DNA from 2 places in the Spirosoma liriopis genome. Region 2 is predicted to be linked to the other one. Evidence: riboswitches for the same ligand, from Rfam matches in the RefSeq annotation. Region 2 holds a riboswitch; the other holds the start of a gene.
The links. Region 2 has a riboswitch for cobalamin ahead of metE (5-methyltetrahydropteroyltriglutamate--homocysteine S-methyltransferase). Riboswitches for the same ligand answer to the same signal wherever they lie in the genome.
Positions count from the first base shown of each region.

Region 1 (7,681 bases), on a different contig from region 2:
GAACATTCCGGCAGTCATCGTCCCGCTGGTTAACATGGACAACAACCAGCATAGCCCGAACGAAAACTTACGACTCGGTAACTTACGGACAGGTATAAAAACCTGCCTGTCTATTCTGACGACACCGCTGAACTAGCGCTATCCGTCAACAATTACCAGATAGCTACCGAAAGAAGAAACGGCTAGGGGCAATGCCAACCCGAACGGAGTCAACCAGAGCGCCGTTGGGCTGATAACGGAGCACGTAACCCGGTTGATCATTCGAAGGCGTCACAGCGGCATAAATCAATCCGCGTGCGTCATTGGGGTCTGTACTGAGTCCACTGAAGAAACGGCGTATAAACGGTGTACTGGCCTGAATGTCCGTATCGTTGATCGAAAAACGGTACGTTTCGCCCCGCAATCTGCCGTTATCGTTGTAGGAATTGACAAAGAAAAAAAGCTTTCGGTCGGCGCTCAGCGTGATGGCGCTGGGCGTTCGGGAGCCATTGCCAACGCGCAGCCGGGTTTCGACTAGTTTTGTCGCCGGATTGATGCGCACCATTTCGTTGGTTGACGGTACATAGGCCCACAGCTTTTGATTGAAATCATACCCAACTGGATTGGCATTGACGCCCGCATCGATACCCGGCTGAACAACCTCATCCGTGTCTGTATTGATCACGGTGAGTACCCGTTCGCCACCCGCGCTGCCAACAAACACTTCTTTGTCGACCAGTACCATGCGCTCGGCACCTTTCGGAACCGGTATCTTTTTGCTGACGGTCCGGGAGGCTAGGTTCAGCACCAGGATATAGCCGGGGTTAGCGAAGGCGTTTCCTCCGCTTCCTACGGCATCCCAGCAACTGATATACGCCTTGTTGGGGGCGGCATAAATAACGAATCGCGGATTTTCTACGTCCGGTGATTGGAACGTCACCAGTGATTTAAACGTACCCGATTCAACGACTTCAACTTTATCCTGACCCGCAGCGTTGTTATCGAGCAGAATCACCCCTTTCCCATCGATCTCTACGTAGTCTTTGATAATGCCGGTCAAGGATCGGCCATTAGCAGCGGTAAACACATCGTTCGTAACCGTATTGGTGTTGCGGGCGATAAAGGAAATTGTCCCGTTATTGGCTGAGGGAGAACCGGCGTTGACAACGTACGCACCCCGCTCATAGGGCGAAGGCGGGGCATCTCCAACGTGGCAGGCTCCACTAAAAAGCGTCAGAAAAGCAAGGCTAAGGCTGTTGAGTAGAAGAGTACGCATGGTCATAAACGTTACGGCTGAGCTATTTTATTAGACAAAGAACCGATTTATTGCTGACATACCGCGCTCCCTGACGCTTTTTTTGTGCCTGAAATTACCCTCCGCGTACTCCGGTTAGTTACCCGTTTGCAAAAGACCTCGTTGTTGTTCTCTGGTTGCTGCCAACCGGCCTGAATGCATCATCTTCGTTACCGATGAGCCGATTTGACTGCCTTACCCCTTACCAAGTAAAGCGAATACCAATGTTCGCATTCCGACGGCGGGTGTTATAGCCGTAGACATCGTAATAGGTTTGGTCAAACAAATTACGAACATCAGCGAATAAACGCAGTTTAGGCGTAATCTGCCCTTCCGCGTACAGATCAATCGTGGTATAAGAGGTCAGCGTCACGCTCTCCGTTGCAAAGGTTTCTCCGTTATAAAAACGATCGGTACGCTCACCGATGGAGCGCATCGTGGCGGAAACGAACAGGCGCGGTATAATCTGATAGCCTACACTCAGGTTGATCTGAGTCTTGGGTCGCCGAAACAGGTTGTTGTAGGTCGTGTCGCGTCCGGCATTAGCAGTCGTTACCTTACCCGTTAGCCAGGTAATGTTGCCTGACAGGGTCAGTTTGTTAATAGCCGCCTGTGCTTCCAGTTCCAGACCGTGATCGTGCTGCCGGTCGAAGTTGATATAACGACCGAAGGGTGCGCTGTTCAGCGATTCAAAAAATACAACGTCCTTGATCTGCCGGTCGAAATAAACGGCCCGGACCCAGGCCGTGCGGCTTTTGGTGAATACTTGCAATCCGGCTTCGGTGGAGACGCTGTATTCGGGCCGCAGTGTTTTGTTGCCGTACGGCGAAAATAACTGGTAAAGCGAAGGCGCCCGGAATCCCGACGACAGGTTAGCAAAGATCTTGATCCGATCCGACAGCAGGTAAGACGGGTTAAACGAGTACGTAAACACGTTTCCGTACAACGAATTCCGGTTGTAGCGACCACCCAGTTCGACCGAAAGACCTCGGTAGGGGGTGAGGATGGCCGTGGCATACACACCAAGTTGCCCAACACGGGCGGTATCTTTTCCAATGGGTGGTGACTGGTAAGGACCGTACTGGCTGATCGACAGGTAACTTTGGTCGGTGTTGCTAAAACGATAATCCGCACCGGTCAGCAATTCGCTCCAGGAACCCAGCTTCAGGTTGTGATACACTTCCGCAAAGTGAGCTAGCCCCCCGTATTGCTGGTACGAGTAAATCTCCGATGCGTTCGGCTCAACCGCTGTCGAATCGTTCTTAAACGTCCGGCGGCTATCACCAATGCTATAGTTAAACGACAGTTTGCCCTGGGCGTGCTTGTAATCGAAGCCGGTCGCTAACCGCTTGAACTGGCTCTTGAACGTGAAATCTTTATCATCGGCAAACGCTCCGGCGTCGATGTCGGCGGAGTAGGCCGTCGTCAAACCCTGTACTTTCAGCGTAAGCCGTGACGTTGCTTGAAACGCAAAATTGGCCAGTAAGGCGTTCTGCCGGTAACCATCCTTGTCAAAATTATTTGTGCCGGTGGGATCGGTGGCCGACGAGAAACCCGCCGACGACAGCCGGGTGTACTGCACGTTGTACGATAGCCTATTGGTTTGGCCGCTTACGCCCACGCTTCCCCGAAAGGTTTTGTACGTACCGTAGTTAACCGTTGCATTCACGCCAAACGGCTTACGGCCAACGGCATTGCTGCTCGCGCGCTTCGTAAAAATGTTGATGACGCCCGCCACTGCATCGGAACCGTAACTGGTTGATTGCGCTCCCCGTAAGATTTCGATCCGGTCGCACTCGCCCACTGTCAGCAAGTTCAGGTCGAAGGTGTTCGCTACGCCAGACGGATCGTAAACCGGCAGTCCGTCCAGCAGAATCAACGTGTTACCGGCTGAGGCTCCCCGTAGAAAAATGTCCGTGTTGGTGCCGAGTGGTCCATTCGAACCGACGATTTGCAGACCGGCCTGCCGCGACAGCAGTTCGCTCACGGATTGTGTTGCGTAGCGTTGCAATACCGAGTCAGACAGCACCGTAACGACTTTGCCGGTTTGAGAAAGCTTTTGTTCAATCTTGTTGGCCGTGACCGTCACGGCATCCAGTTGAACCGAGTTCGAAGAAGGAACTTGTGGATTGTCCTGCGCCAGAGCGGACAGGGAGGATACGGCCAGAGCCGCCGAAAGAAATGTACTGATTTTGCTCATCATTAATCAGGTAAAATGAGATTAAGTAATGAGCTGTCGGAAACTGAAATAAAAGACAAACGAACCGTTGCTCGTTTGTGACCGCACAGGTGACGCGCCACCTAACCGAACTGTCTTTCATCTCCGGCTTTTTACCCGAAAGCTCGAATCATGAATTCGTTTGAGGCAGGTCTTCTGGCTTGTTCTACCGACAACGCCTTCCCGCCAAACGGCAGTGGCTTTTTAGTTATCGGCTGGTAATCAGAACTTACAGCTACGGGAATAGCCCCGGATTTACACCGGTGTTCCCTTTTAATCACCCTTACGAGAAGGGCAAACCTGAAACGAGCGGACAAAGATAGGCCATAAACGCGTAAGACGGCCATCCGGTCCGTCCTGAATCAATGTGTCGGTACGAATTTACCGGACAGTGTATTCGAGGGGGGACCAGATGGGCGCGTTATTTAAAAGCCGTCGGCCTTAATTTCCTTTTCGGTGATTGTGCCGTATTTCTTGACCTTTTCGCGGATGGTATCCGCTTTGCCGATCAGCACGAATTGCAGGTTGTTTTTCGGAAAATACTGATCGATGATCTGCCGCGTTTTCGCTACCGTCAACCCATCGACATTCTTCTGGAAATTGTTGATAAACGACTCGTCAAAACCCAGACTAAACATATCCGTCAGCAGGTCGGCCAGCGAACCGGCGGATTCGTATCGGGGCGGGAAATCGGCTTTGACGTAGTTTTTAGCCGAAAGCAGCGTTTTCTCGTCGATACCCGTGCGGTGCAGGCTGTCCAGTACCTGAAGGGCCATATCAATGGCCTCCGTGGTGGTACTCACTTTCGTAAACGTCGAAATGGCGAAGGTACCGCTGTTGCGGAACGTACCGAACCGGCTACCAGCCCCGTAGGTCAATCCTGAATTTACGCGCAAGGCGTCGTTGAGCCAGGACGTAAACCGACCGCCCAGAATGGTGTTGACTACTACGACCGGAATATAGTCCGGGTTGTTTTGCGTAATGCCTTTGCCGCCAATCAAAAAGGTCGTTTCGCGAGCATCGTCTTTGTTGACCAGCAAGACCCGATTTTTGTCGAACGAAACGGTCGGGTCCGTTAGTTTGGGTGAGGTAGCCGCAGCTGTTTTCCAGTTACCGAACAAATCGGTAATCCGCTTTTTCATGGCAGCCGTATTGAAGTCACCTACAACGGCGATGGCAGCACGGTCGGTGGTGTAGTTTTTTTGGTAAAACTGCCGAACGTCATTCGCTGTAATGGCCGACACCGACGAAGGGGTTCCCGAAATCGGGTTGGCATACGGGTGGTTTTCAAATACGAACCGGTTGAAATACGAATTGACAACCGCGCGCGGACTTTCTTTTTGCTGCGTTAGCTGGAGCAGTTGCCGCTGTTTGTATTTATCGAACTCGCCTTTGTCGAAAGTCGGTTTGGTGATTACGTCCTGAATAATGTCGAAGAGCAGATCCTGATCTTTCACGGCAAATGAAGCCGTTAGTTTCGCTACTTCCTTTCCGCCATAGGTGTCTACGCTGGCTCCCACGTATTCGGCTTTTTCTTCCAGCTGCGCTTTGGTGTACTTGGAGCTGCCAAACAAAAGGGCATCAGCGGTCATATTGGCCAGGCCGTAGCGGTTGCCATCCTGCACAGCGCCCGCGTCGAAGACCACCGACACGTTGATCAGCGGTACTTCGCGCTGTTCCATCAGGTAGACGGTCAAGCCATTTTTGAGTTTAAACTTCTGGTAAGGTGGCACTTTGAATGTCTGCGCCAGCGACACGCCCGCTATAAGCAAGGCGGTTATGATTATGACTATTTTTTTCATACTACAAAGCCCGTCGGTCTTTGAATCGTTGGGAATGAATAATCGTAGTTAGTTATTTTTCGCGGGGTTGGTTTTTGGCTCTGGCAGCAGATAGCCAACCGTGCGGTTGCGGGCCGTCAGATACGTTTTGGCCACGCGCTGAATGTCTTCTTTGGTGACTTTCTCGTAAAGCGCCGGTGCTTCATACAGCTTTTTGTAATCGCCGAAAAACAGCTCATAGGTGCCGAGCGAATTGGCTTTACCGTTGATGGTTTCCATCGTGCGATAGAATTCCATCAGCTTCTGGTTTTTCAATTTCTGCAACTCAACGTCGGTAATGCCTTCCGAGATGACTTTGTCGATCTGGTTAAGCACCGATTTTTCCAGTTGCTCCGCCGAAACATTGCTGGCGGCAATGGCGTAGACCGAAAATAGGTTTGGATCGAACGACTCGCCAAAGTAGCTGGACGCCCGCGAGGCAATGGTCGAATCGAGTACCAGTGATTTAATCAACCGCGACGAGTTTCCCGAACTCAACACACCACTCAGCAAATCAAGCGCGTAGTAGTCGGGGTTGCGGGCTTCGGGGGTGTGGTACGCCATCAGAATGTTCGGCGTAGCAATGTCCTTGTAGGTTGTCACGCGCCGTTCACCGTTTTGAGCCGGTTCTACCGTGCGCAGGCTGTCGGGTAATTTCTGGGCCGGAATCGACTCGATGTACTTTTCGGCCAGCTTCTTTACCTGAGCCGCCGTCACATCACCGACGACCACCGCAACGGCATTGTTGGGCGAGTAATAGGTTTTAAAATACTTTTCTAAATCTTCCTGCGTCCACTTTTTGATGTCGGATTCGAAACCAATGACCGGAAACATGTACGGATGCTCGACAAAAGCGACCGATTTGACCAGTTCGCTGATGACACGGTAGTTGCTGTTTTCCAGACCCGTACTGCGCTCGGACAGCACGACGCCCCGTTCGCTCTGCACCATCTTGGGGTCAATCGCTAAGTCGCGAATGCGGTCGGATTCGAGGTCGAAGATTGTTTCGAGGGCACCGCTCTGGAACCAGTCGGTATAGACCGTCGTGTTTTCGGTTGTGTAGGCATTGTTCGAACCGCCGTTGGCTTCCATCACCCGGTCGAACTGTTTAGGACCGTATTTTTTTGCCCCGTTGAACATCATGTGCTCGAAAAAGTGCGACAGCCCCGTGATGCCGTGGACTTCGTTGCGGGCACCGACTTTCCAGAATGTGTAGAAGTTGGCGTTAGGGATAGAGTGGTCTTCGAGGACCATGAATTTCATGCCGTTCTTGAGCGTGAACGTCTGCACGTCCTCCGGTTTGGGCTTGTTCTGCGCCAGCGCAATACCCATAGAAAGGGTTAGTCCGGCCAGCAGCCCGATTCGTTTGTTCATGGAAATGATTTGCGAATGAAATAGTAAAATGAAACGGTTTTCGGGCTAAAAGACAACAATGCGCGGTTGATGTTGCATCGTGTAATACAGCCGGAAAGCCCGAATTTACTTGTCTGGATTCGTCGTCCCAAAATATACCAGCTCAATTTGTTCGCCGGGCGCAATCACCGATGTTCCTTGTGTATGAATAATCTCGAATTGCTGAACGATATCTTTCCACAAACTATGGCGCATGGGTATGCGATACGTGCGGATCTGCCCATCGTTGACGACGGAAATCGGCAAAACCTGACCATAGTGCGGTCGTGCTCCGCGCGGAAACACAAGTGAATTCTGAATAGGAAACTCCGGATTAATGCCATCGGGCGACTGTCCGTTCAGGAGCCAGGTCAGGTTGAGTTGCTGCTCGGGACCTTTATAGCCCATTCGAATGTAGATCGTGTCAATGTCACTGGCCCGCCAGCTTCCCGTCGACGAAAGAATTTTTGTTCCCCGAGCGTTCAGCGGCCCGTTGTCGATGTGGCCGTCGTAGGTGACGGTCCAGTTGTCTACGCGGAATGGCTGCTTTTGGTCGTGGCCGCCATCAAACACGTACCACTGATTGCGGCCGTTGGTCTTGTCGAACCAGAAATCGGGTTTAGTCAGGCGAGGTTGCGCATACACATGCTCCCGAATCTGGGCCTCGGTACCCACGATAAGCGTGAATTCTTTCAGCCAGGTATTGTCGCTATCCAGCGGATCGAAAACCCGCCCGCCCAGATAGGTCATGGTATTGCCGCCTTCCCAATTATCGTGAGCTGGAATAGCCGCAACGTTATAATTTGCCCGGTACATCTCGGGTGAATACAGGCCGATCAGCCGGTTTGCGCCAATTTCAACGGCTTCCCAGGGTTCGGTCAGGTAAAAGGACGAGATCTGTTGCGTAATAATCGATCCGCCCTGCGTTTGCGCCCGCTCGATACCGTCCGATGTGCTCGTTGCTGCGTTGGTGAACGG
Region 1 is NZ_JALPRF010000001.1:551,791-559,471, reverse strand. Features, by position in the region: gene M0L20_RS02350 (M20/M25/M40 family metallo-hydrolase) at 1-136, shown strand, start outside; gene M0L20_RS02345 (DUF5074 domain-containing protein) at 164-1,255, opposite strand; gene M0L20_RS02340 (TonB-dependent receptor plug domain-containing protein) at 1,476-3,476, opposite strand; cobalamin riboswitch at 3,621-3,810, opposite strand; gene M0L20_RS02335 (M16 family metallopeptidase) at 3,917-5,293, opposite strand; gene M0L20_RS02330 (M16 family metallopeptidase) at 5,342-6,685, opposite strand; gene M0L20_RS02325 (hypothetical protein) at 6,791-7,681, opposite strand, start outside.
Region 1: linked by a shared signal. The riboswitch ahead of M0L20_RS02340 (TonB-dependent receptor plug domain-containing protein) and the one ahead of metE (5-methyltetrahydropteroyltriglutamate--homocysteine S-methyltransferase) in region 2 are both predicted to bind cobalamin.

Region 2 (7,681 bases):
AAAGAGGAAAAACTATCCGTTTCGGAGGTAGGTTATCGACTCGGCTTTACCAATCTAAGCCATTTTTCAAGGGTCTTCAACGAGCACATTGGAAGAAACCCGAAACAGTATAGCCGCACTAAATAGCAATCGGCTTACCCCTGACTGTACACCCGTCCGGGGGTAAGCCGATTGCTCACCCCCGAACGGAAAATAGATAGGTTAACTAAATCGCCTGACGACACGACTTCCTCGTCAAATCTGCGAGTAGGCAGTGGGTACCAGAAAGGTACGGTTGATATTGGATATAATTTTAGCGTCTGCATACTCCGGCATTGAGCTGATCTTTTTCCACTCTGGATCGCCACCAAACGTTCGCCAGTTCTGGTCATGCTCCGCCATGTCGTCGAACGTTAGCATGTATGTCAGATTAGGGCGCATTGGGCCAATCAGCGTTTCGCCAAAAAAGACGGGAGTTAACCCAACTCGTTTGAAGATGGCAATCTCCCCACCCTGGTTAAACATCTCGATCTTTTTCTTGCCGGCGGTTTCGTTATGACTTTCGTACCGACGTAATTCAAACAGGCGCTGCTTTTTAGGGGGTACTTCCAGCCGGGGCATATCCGCCAACGCTTTCAGCAGCGAACTTTCGATGCGCTCATACGCTGGTGCCGTTGCTTCCGCATTTAGGTAATCTGCACCGGCTTGCTGGTAGGCGCTATCCTTGGCCAGCTGATCCGGTACTTTTAAATAATCGTCCATTGAGTTGAACGGAATAACCACCGCCAGCTTGGTAAACCCCTGCGGAAGATATTCGGTAAATACACCGATGTTTTTACTGCCCAACCGATTGAGCGCTGGAATGGCGGCCTGTTGCCAGTAATTGTTTAGAATAGTCAGTTGTTTCCCATTTTTCAAACTGTAGATCCGAAGCTCGTAAAACTCTGGGCTTTGACTTTGGTGAGCGTCTGAAGGAGCTATTGATTGACTCAGCGGATTAACGAAACTTGATACTGAACCGGTTAAAAGAGAGGCTTTAACGAATGAACGTCTTTTCATAAAATGAGTTGTTGAAAGTACTTTCCTGGGCTGATGGTTAGTTGTCAGGAAAGCATGCAAATGTATTGGTTTTTCTGACCTGGTTTTAGAAAATACTTGATGCGTTTACGCCCATTTTTCTACCAAATACAAGGCGTATTTCTTTCCATGATTTGATCCCGCTTGCAGAAGTAACCTGTTTCGGAATGGTGCTATAGATGCACTCCCTGTATGACTTGCTTTTGGAAACAGAAAGAGCGTTGAGACAGGATAACTGCTAATTTTTACGATGACTATTCTCAAATCCGACGTACTTTTGCAGCACCATGCGTTCCGTATTGACATACATCCTGTTGATAGCTGTGCTCTTGCCTAGCATTAGTCCCTGGGGAACCGTTGCCTATTATCACCTCAACAAAGATTACATTGCCCGTGTCCTCTGCGAGAACCGCAGCAAACCTGAGCTTCACTGTGACGGAAAGTGTTATCTGGCAAAACGCCTGAAAGCCCAGCAGGACAAACAGGATAAAGAAACGACGGAGCGAGTACAGCAAACAGCGCCGATCCAATTATTTTGCGAAACGCATTTTTCATTTGATTTTGCGCGTGAGATTGCGTTTAGCCATCGTCAGGTATTTCATTATCTGATTTCTTCCTACATGTCGCCGGCTAGCGGTCTGCTTCGTCCGCCCTGCGCCTAAACTAACCGATTTTAGTATACCCTCTTTTTTACGACTGGCTCCCATTCGTACACGTAATCTATTGATAGTTAACTTATTGTGTCGGTAGTCGCACGTGGCTGACGCTCAGTCTAACCAGGTAACATTCACAGTTTCTAAATCATCCGTGGCTGTCTACTGGCCACAGAACAACTAGTCGATCCCCAATGAATTTATTTAAAATAGTCGTAGCTATGCTGGCTGCGATAACGCTATTCGCTTGCCAATCGAAACCAACTTCCGATGCGACTGCACACGCATCCCATTCGACGGCGCAAGCCGCTGCGAAACCAAAATCCGTGGCCGATCTTGAGCAGCAAATACTAGCCGTTCACGATAGTGTAATGCTCGCCATGAGTGAACTGATGCGGCTGAAAAAAACGATAAGCCAACAACTCGCCGAACAAAGTAAACAACCTGCCTCAGCAAATGCTCACCAGCGGGGGCTCGCGGTAAAGGCTGCGCTGGAACAGGCAGACCAGTCGATGATGAACTGGATGCATCACTACAACGGAGATACACTCGCTACATTGACTGAGCAGCAGGCACTGGCTTATCTACAGGAGGAGCAACAACGCGTCAATGCCATGAGTGAATTGATGCGAAAGAGTATTACTGACGCACAAGCCTATCTGAAACGATGATGAAACCCATCTTTCTTGCCGCGGGCTTATTAGTTACTCTGAGTAGTTGCCACCTGACCGACGAAAAACTGCCGTATATCGGGGAGTCCGAAACTGTGACCAAAATCGTCGATGGTAAAAAAGTTACGGAGCGAGAGTACCCCGCTATTCCGGCCTTCTCATTCGTTAACCAGGATGGGAAAACCATTACCCAGGACGATTTTAAGGACAAAATCTACGTAACCGATTTCTTCTTCGTGACCTGTCCGACCATCTGCCCGATCATGAAAAAAAACATGCTGACTGTTTATGAAGCCTATAAGGATAGTCACGACGTACGCATCTTATCGCACACCATCGATCCAGACCACGATACGCCTACGGTGTTGAAGCAATACGCTAACGACATGGGTGTCGCGGGAAACATGTGGCAGTTTGTGACGGGCGATCGCGAGAAAATCTACGACATCGGTGAGAATCACTATCTGGTAACGGCTAGCAAGGATTCTACAGCCCCGGGAGGCTACATACACAGTGGAGCGTTCGTGCTGATTGACAAGGAAAAACATATCCGGGGTATGTATGATGGCACCACGCTGGAAGGTACCCAGAAGTTGATCCAGGACATTGACGTGCTTCGGCGGGAGTATGAGTAACGAATTTAAAAGTAGAATTGTATGAAGCTAACGCGTCGTTTGTTTACTATTCATAGCTGGCTGGGGCTAATCACGGGTGTTTTCCTGATTCTATTAGGGCTGAGTGGGTCGGTGCTGGTTTTTCGACACGAACTGGATCGACTAGCCAATCATGATTTGTTGATGGTAAAGCCATCTCGTCCGCTTTCTGAACGCTCGTTGACCAGATGCTACCAGACGATTACTGCCCGTTATCCTAATTTGGATGGTATTGCCTGGATGAATCCGAATGCTGGTCCTACGGATGCTTACGATTTCCGGTTATACCTGAATGACGCTCGCTTATTTACGTACGATTTGGGACTTATTTCGTTGAATCCGTACACGAATACTATTCTGCGCGAAGGTAAATCGAGTGATTTCAGCCCTAGCTTCATTGAATGGCTATTGCAGTTTCATTTCAGCTTTCAATTGGGTGTACCCGGTGCGGCTTTGGCGGCTTTGTTTGGACTGACTATGTTAGGCTCATTGTTGACAGGTTTGGTTGTCTACCGAAAGATAATTTGGAAAGTACTGTGTTTTCGGGTGCGGATTAATAGAAAAAACTGGCGTACCATTAGCTCCGATTTACACCGGGTCGTCGGCGTCTGGTCGCTGCTGCTGAATGCGATTATTTTCTTTACTGGGTTCTGGATGAACCTGTTTGCGTTCGAAGCGAAAACCTGGAAAACCGAGCAAATACCTACGCATCCGAATACAACAATGGTATTATCGGCTGATGCTCTACTTCAAAAGGCCAGGCAATTAATGCCCGATTTAAAGCCCTCGTACGTTTATTTGCCGACTCAGCCCGAGCGAAAATTTCGGGTCAATGGTCCGTTGGAAGGTCAATGGGCTTTGTGGGGAACGGGCAACTTGGTCAGTCTTGATCAGCAAACGGGTAAGCTGATTCAGCTTCGTCGCTTAGCAGCGCTTCCTATTGGTGATCGCCTTGAAGCCACATTTTTTCCTTTGCATGTAGGCAACTACGGTGGCTTACCGGTAAAAATGCTGTATGCACTTATTGGCTTGACGCCCGGATTACTGGCTATTACCGGCTTTCTGCTTTGGTGGCGTCGTGCCCGAAAAAGCGTTCCGAATGCGTCCCGGAAATATGTTTTGGTTAAATCAACCTAATAGCTAAACAGCTATGACTACCTTACCAAATCGTCAGGATCTACGTCAGCTATTAGCTGATACAGGTGTTACCTTGCCCGAATCGAAGCCTTTCTTAAGGCAGGATGTCGTGCTCTGGACGGCACTGGTGCTCATTCATTTTACCGTGCTGTTGGGAATCGGCGATATGCTCGTCCGTCTTTTTTCTAACACGCATTGATCGATCAGGTACTGCAAAATCCGTTTTCAAATTCGCCAGGGTTTCAACTCGGTGAATTTGAAAACGGATTTTTGTTTTTGTTTGGTTGTCAGGGCATTATAGATAGCATAGTCGTGCCTTAGTGACGAAGTCGGGTTAAAAATTAACGTTATAGGTGTTCTTATTCTCGCTCATCACAAACGTACTGTGGGTGCTCCCGATACTGGTTACCGAACCCAATTTATTGAAGACAAAGTCCTGGTAGTGTTTCATGTCTTTAGCATACACCTTTAAAAGAAAGTCGAAATCCCCGGAAATATTGTAGCATTCAACTACTTCGTCCAGCCTAAGAATGTCAGTTACAAACTCATGTCCAATGCGTTTATCATGCTGCTTAAGCTTGATATTACAAAAAACGATTAATCCGTAGCCCAGCTTTTCGGCATCAATCAAAGCGATGTATTTCTTGATGTAGCCATTAGACTCCAAACGCTTTACCCGTTCAAAAACCGGCGTATGAGACAGATTTACCCGATCCGCCAATTCTTTTATAGTCTGTTTCGAATTTTCTCCCAGAAGTTTGAGTAACTGCTCGTCTATATCGTCTAGTTTTTCCATAGAAGGATTTTCTGTTGTGGACAGAAGAATCAATTACAAAGAGAATAAATAACTATTACAACCACGAAAGTAGAATTTTTATCTTAATTAAGATATAGTAAGTAGATGTTAAATCTGGTAATATAATTTTGACCCGAATTTTATCCGTCAATAGGGTTCAATTTAACGTTATTTTCTAAAGTGCCTGAAATAGGTTTTCGACGAGAGTCGGAATTAAAAGGGAATCGGTCAGGCCGCTGATGTGGTCTAAAGCCGAACTGTCGCGCAACTGTACGTAACGCACAAACTGTCGTCCCATGCACGTTCACTGACCGTCAAAGGTTGGGAAGAACGGACGCCAGGTTACAAGTCAGGAGACCTGCCTTTTTTGGGAATAGACAATGTTTTCGCGGAATAAAACACGTAGTCTGACCTTATACCTTTCAGCCGATTGTATGTCGGCTTCTGTGTCGCCGTGCGCTCTGTTCTCGAAGCCTTGTCCCGTTTAGTGAAGCACGTTTCACCTGTTTTCATCAAAACAATCAACAAAAATGCTGACACAAAACCTGGGCTACCCTCGGATTGGTGGACAACGACAACTCAAAAAAGCCAGCGAACAGTATTGGGCAGGCAAGATCGACCTGACGGAATTAAATCGGGTTGCTCAGACGATCAAAGAAGAAAACTGGCAAACGCAGCTGGGTGCTGGTATTGATCTAATTCCGTGTAATGATTTTAGTTTTTACGATCAGACGCTGGATACAAGCCTGCTGCTGGGCGTTATCCCTCCGCGTTACAGACCTGTGCTGTCCGAAGTTGCCCATAACCAGGAAATCGATCTTTATTTCGCGATGGCCCGGGGCTACCAGAAGGATGGTCTGGATATTACGGCGATGGAAATGACCAAATGGCTGGATACCAACTACCACTACATCGTGCCGGAGTTTACCGCCGATCAGGAGTTTCGTATTTTTAACGAACATGTATTCACCGAGTATACGAACGCCAGGCAACTGCTCGGTCAAAAGGCCAAGCCGGTATTGGTTGGTCCAGTCAGTTATCTGCTCTTGGGTAAAGAAAAACAAGAAGGCTTCGACCGCATTGAGTTGATCAATAAATTGGTTCCGATATACGTCGAGATCATCAATCGGCTCGGACAACTAGGTGCCGAATGGATTCAGCTGGATGAGCCCTACTTAGCCCTCGATTTGTCGAAGAAAGAGAAAGAAGCGTTTGAGTTTGCCTATCGACAGATTGCTAGTCAGGTAAGTGACGTCAAACTCATGGTCGCTACTTATTTCGACGCTTTGCTGGACAATACCGCATTGGCTGTCAGCTTACCCATCATGGCGTTGCACGTTGATCTGGTTCGCGCTCCGGAGCAGTTGGATGAAGTATTGGCTTTAACTCCCGATCCGCTTATACTCTCTCTGGGTATTGTGGACGGACGAAATGTCTGGAAGAACGATTACGAAAAATCGCTGAAGCTGATCGACAAGGCTGTTGAGAAACTAGGAAAGAACCGCGTGATCATTTCTCCATCCTGCTCGCTGCTACACAGCCCAATCGATCTGGACGGAGAAACCGCGCTTGATCCAGAAATCAAAAACTGGATGGCCTTTGCGAAACAAAAACTAAATGAAGTACGTGAACTGGGGCAGATCGTTGACGGAAACCAGACGTTGTTGGAGGCCAATAAAAAAGCAATCCAGAGCCGACACGCTTCGCATAAAGTACACAAGCAACCGGTTAAAGATCGGGTGGCAGCCATCACGGATGCCCAACGAACCAGCGCTTTCCCGGTTCGTCAGCAGATCCAGCGTGAACGTTTCAATCTGCCAGCCTTTCCAACTACAACGATTGGTTCTTTCCCGCAAACGGATGAAATTCGTCAGTTACGGGCTAACCTAAAAAAGGGAGAGTTAACGGTTGAGCAATATGAACAATCGATTGAGCAGGCGACCATCGACGCGATTCGTTGGCAGGAAGCAATCGGTATCGATGTACTGGTCCACGGCGAGTTTGAGCGGAATGATATGGTTGAGTATTTCGGTGAGCAACTCGAAGGGTTCCTCTTTACCAAAAACGGGTGGGTACAAAGCTATGGCAGCCGTTGCGTCAAACCGCCCGTAATTTTCGGAGATGTCAGCCGTCCGAATGACATGACCGTACGTTGGAGCCAATTTGCGGCTGCCCAGACCGACAAACCCATGAAAGGTATGCTGACCGGCCCGGTAACGATCCTGCAATGGTCTTTTGTCCGTGACGATCAGCCCCGCGAGGTAACTACCAATCAGATCGCGCTGGCGATCCATGACGAAGTTCAGGCGCTGGAAGCGGCTGGTATCGGCATCATCCAGATCGATGAAGCCGCGATTCGAGAAGGACTGCCGTTGCGCAAAGCTAAGCGCCCGTACTACCTGAATTGGGCCGTGAAAGCCTTTCGGATAACGGCCAGTGGTGTTGACGATCAAACGCAGATTCATACTCATATGTGTTATAGCGAGTTTAATGACATCATTGAACATATTGCCGCTATGGATGCAGATGTAATCACGATTGAGACTTCCCGTTCCCAAATGGAATTGCTCCATGCGTTTGCTCATTTTGACTATCCAAACGAAATCGGACCCGGTGTCTACGACATTCACTCGCCACGAGTTCCGAGTACGGAAGAAATGACGACGTTGCTATCCAAGGCCGCAGATCTGTTGCCAGCGCACAACTTGTGGGTGA
Region 2 is NZ_JALPRF010000006.1:84,989-92,669, reverse strand. Features, by position in the region: gene M0L20_RS24730 (helix-turn-helix transcriptional regulator) at 1-126, shown strand, start outside; gene M0L20_RS24725 (NIPSNAP family protein) at 235-1,038, opposite strand; gene M0L20_RS24720 (hypothetical protein) at 1,344-1,718, shown strand; gene M0L20_RS24715 (hypothetical protein) at 1,904-2,380, shown strand; gene M0L20_RS24710 (SCO family protein) at 2,380-3,015, shown strand; gene M0L20_RS24705 (PepSY-associated TM helix domain-containing protein) at 3,037-4,170, shown strand; gene M0L20_RS24700 (hypothetical protein) at 4,184-4,369, shown strand; gene M0L20_RS24695 (Lrp/AsnC family transcriptional regulator) at 4,505-4,966, opposite strand; cobalamin riboswitch at 5,141-5,346, shown strand; gene metE (5-methyltetrahydropteroyltriglutamate--homocysteine S-methyltransferase) at 5,497-7,681, shown strand, end outside.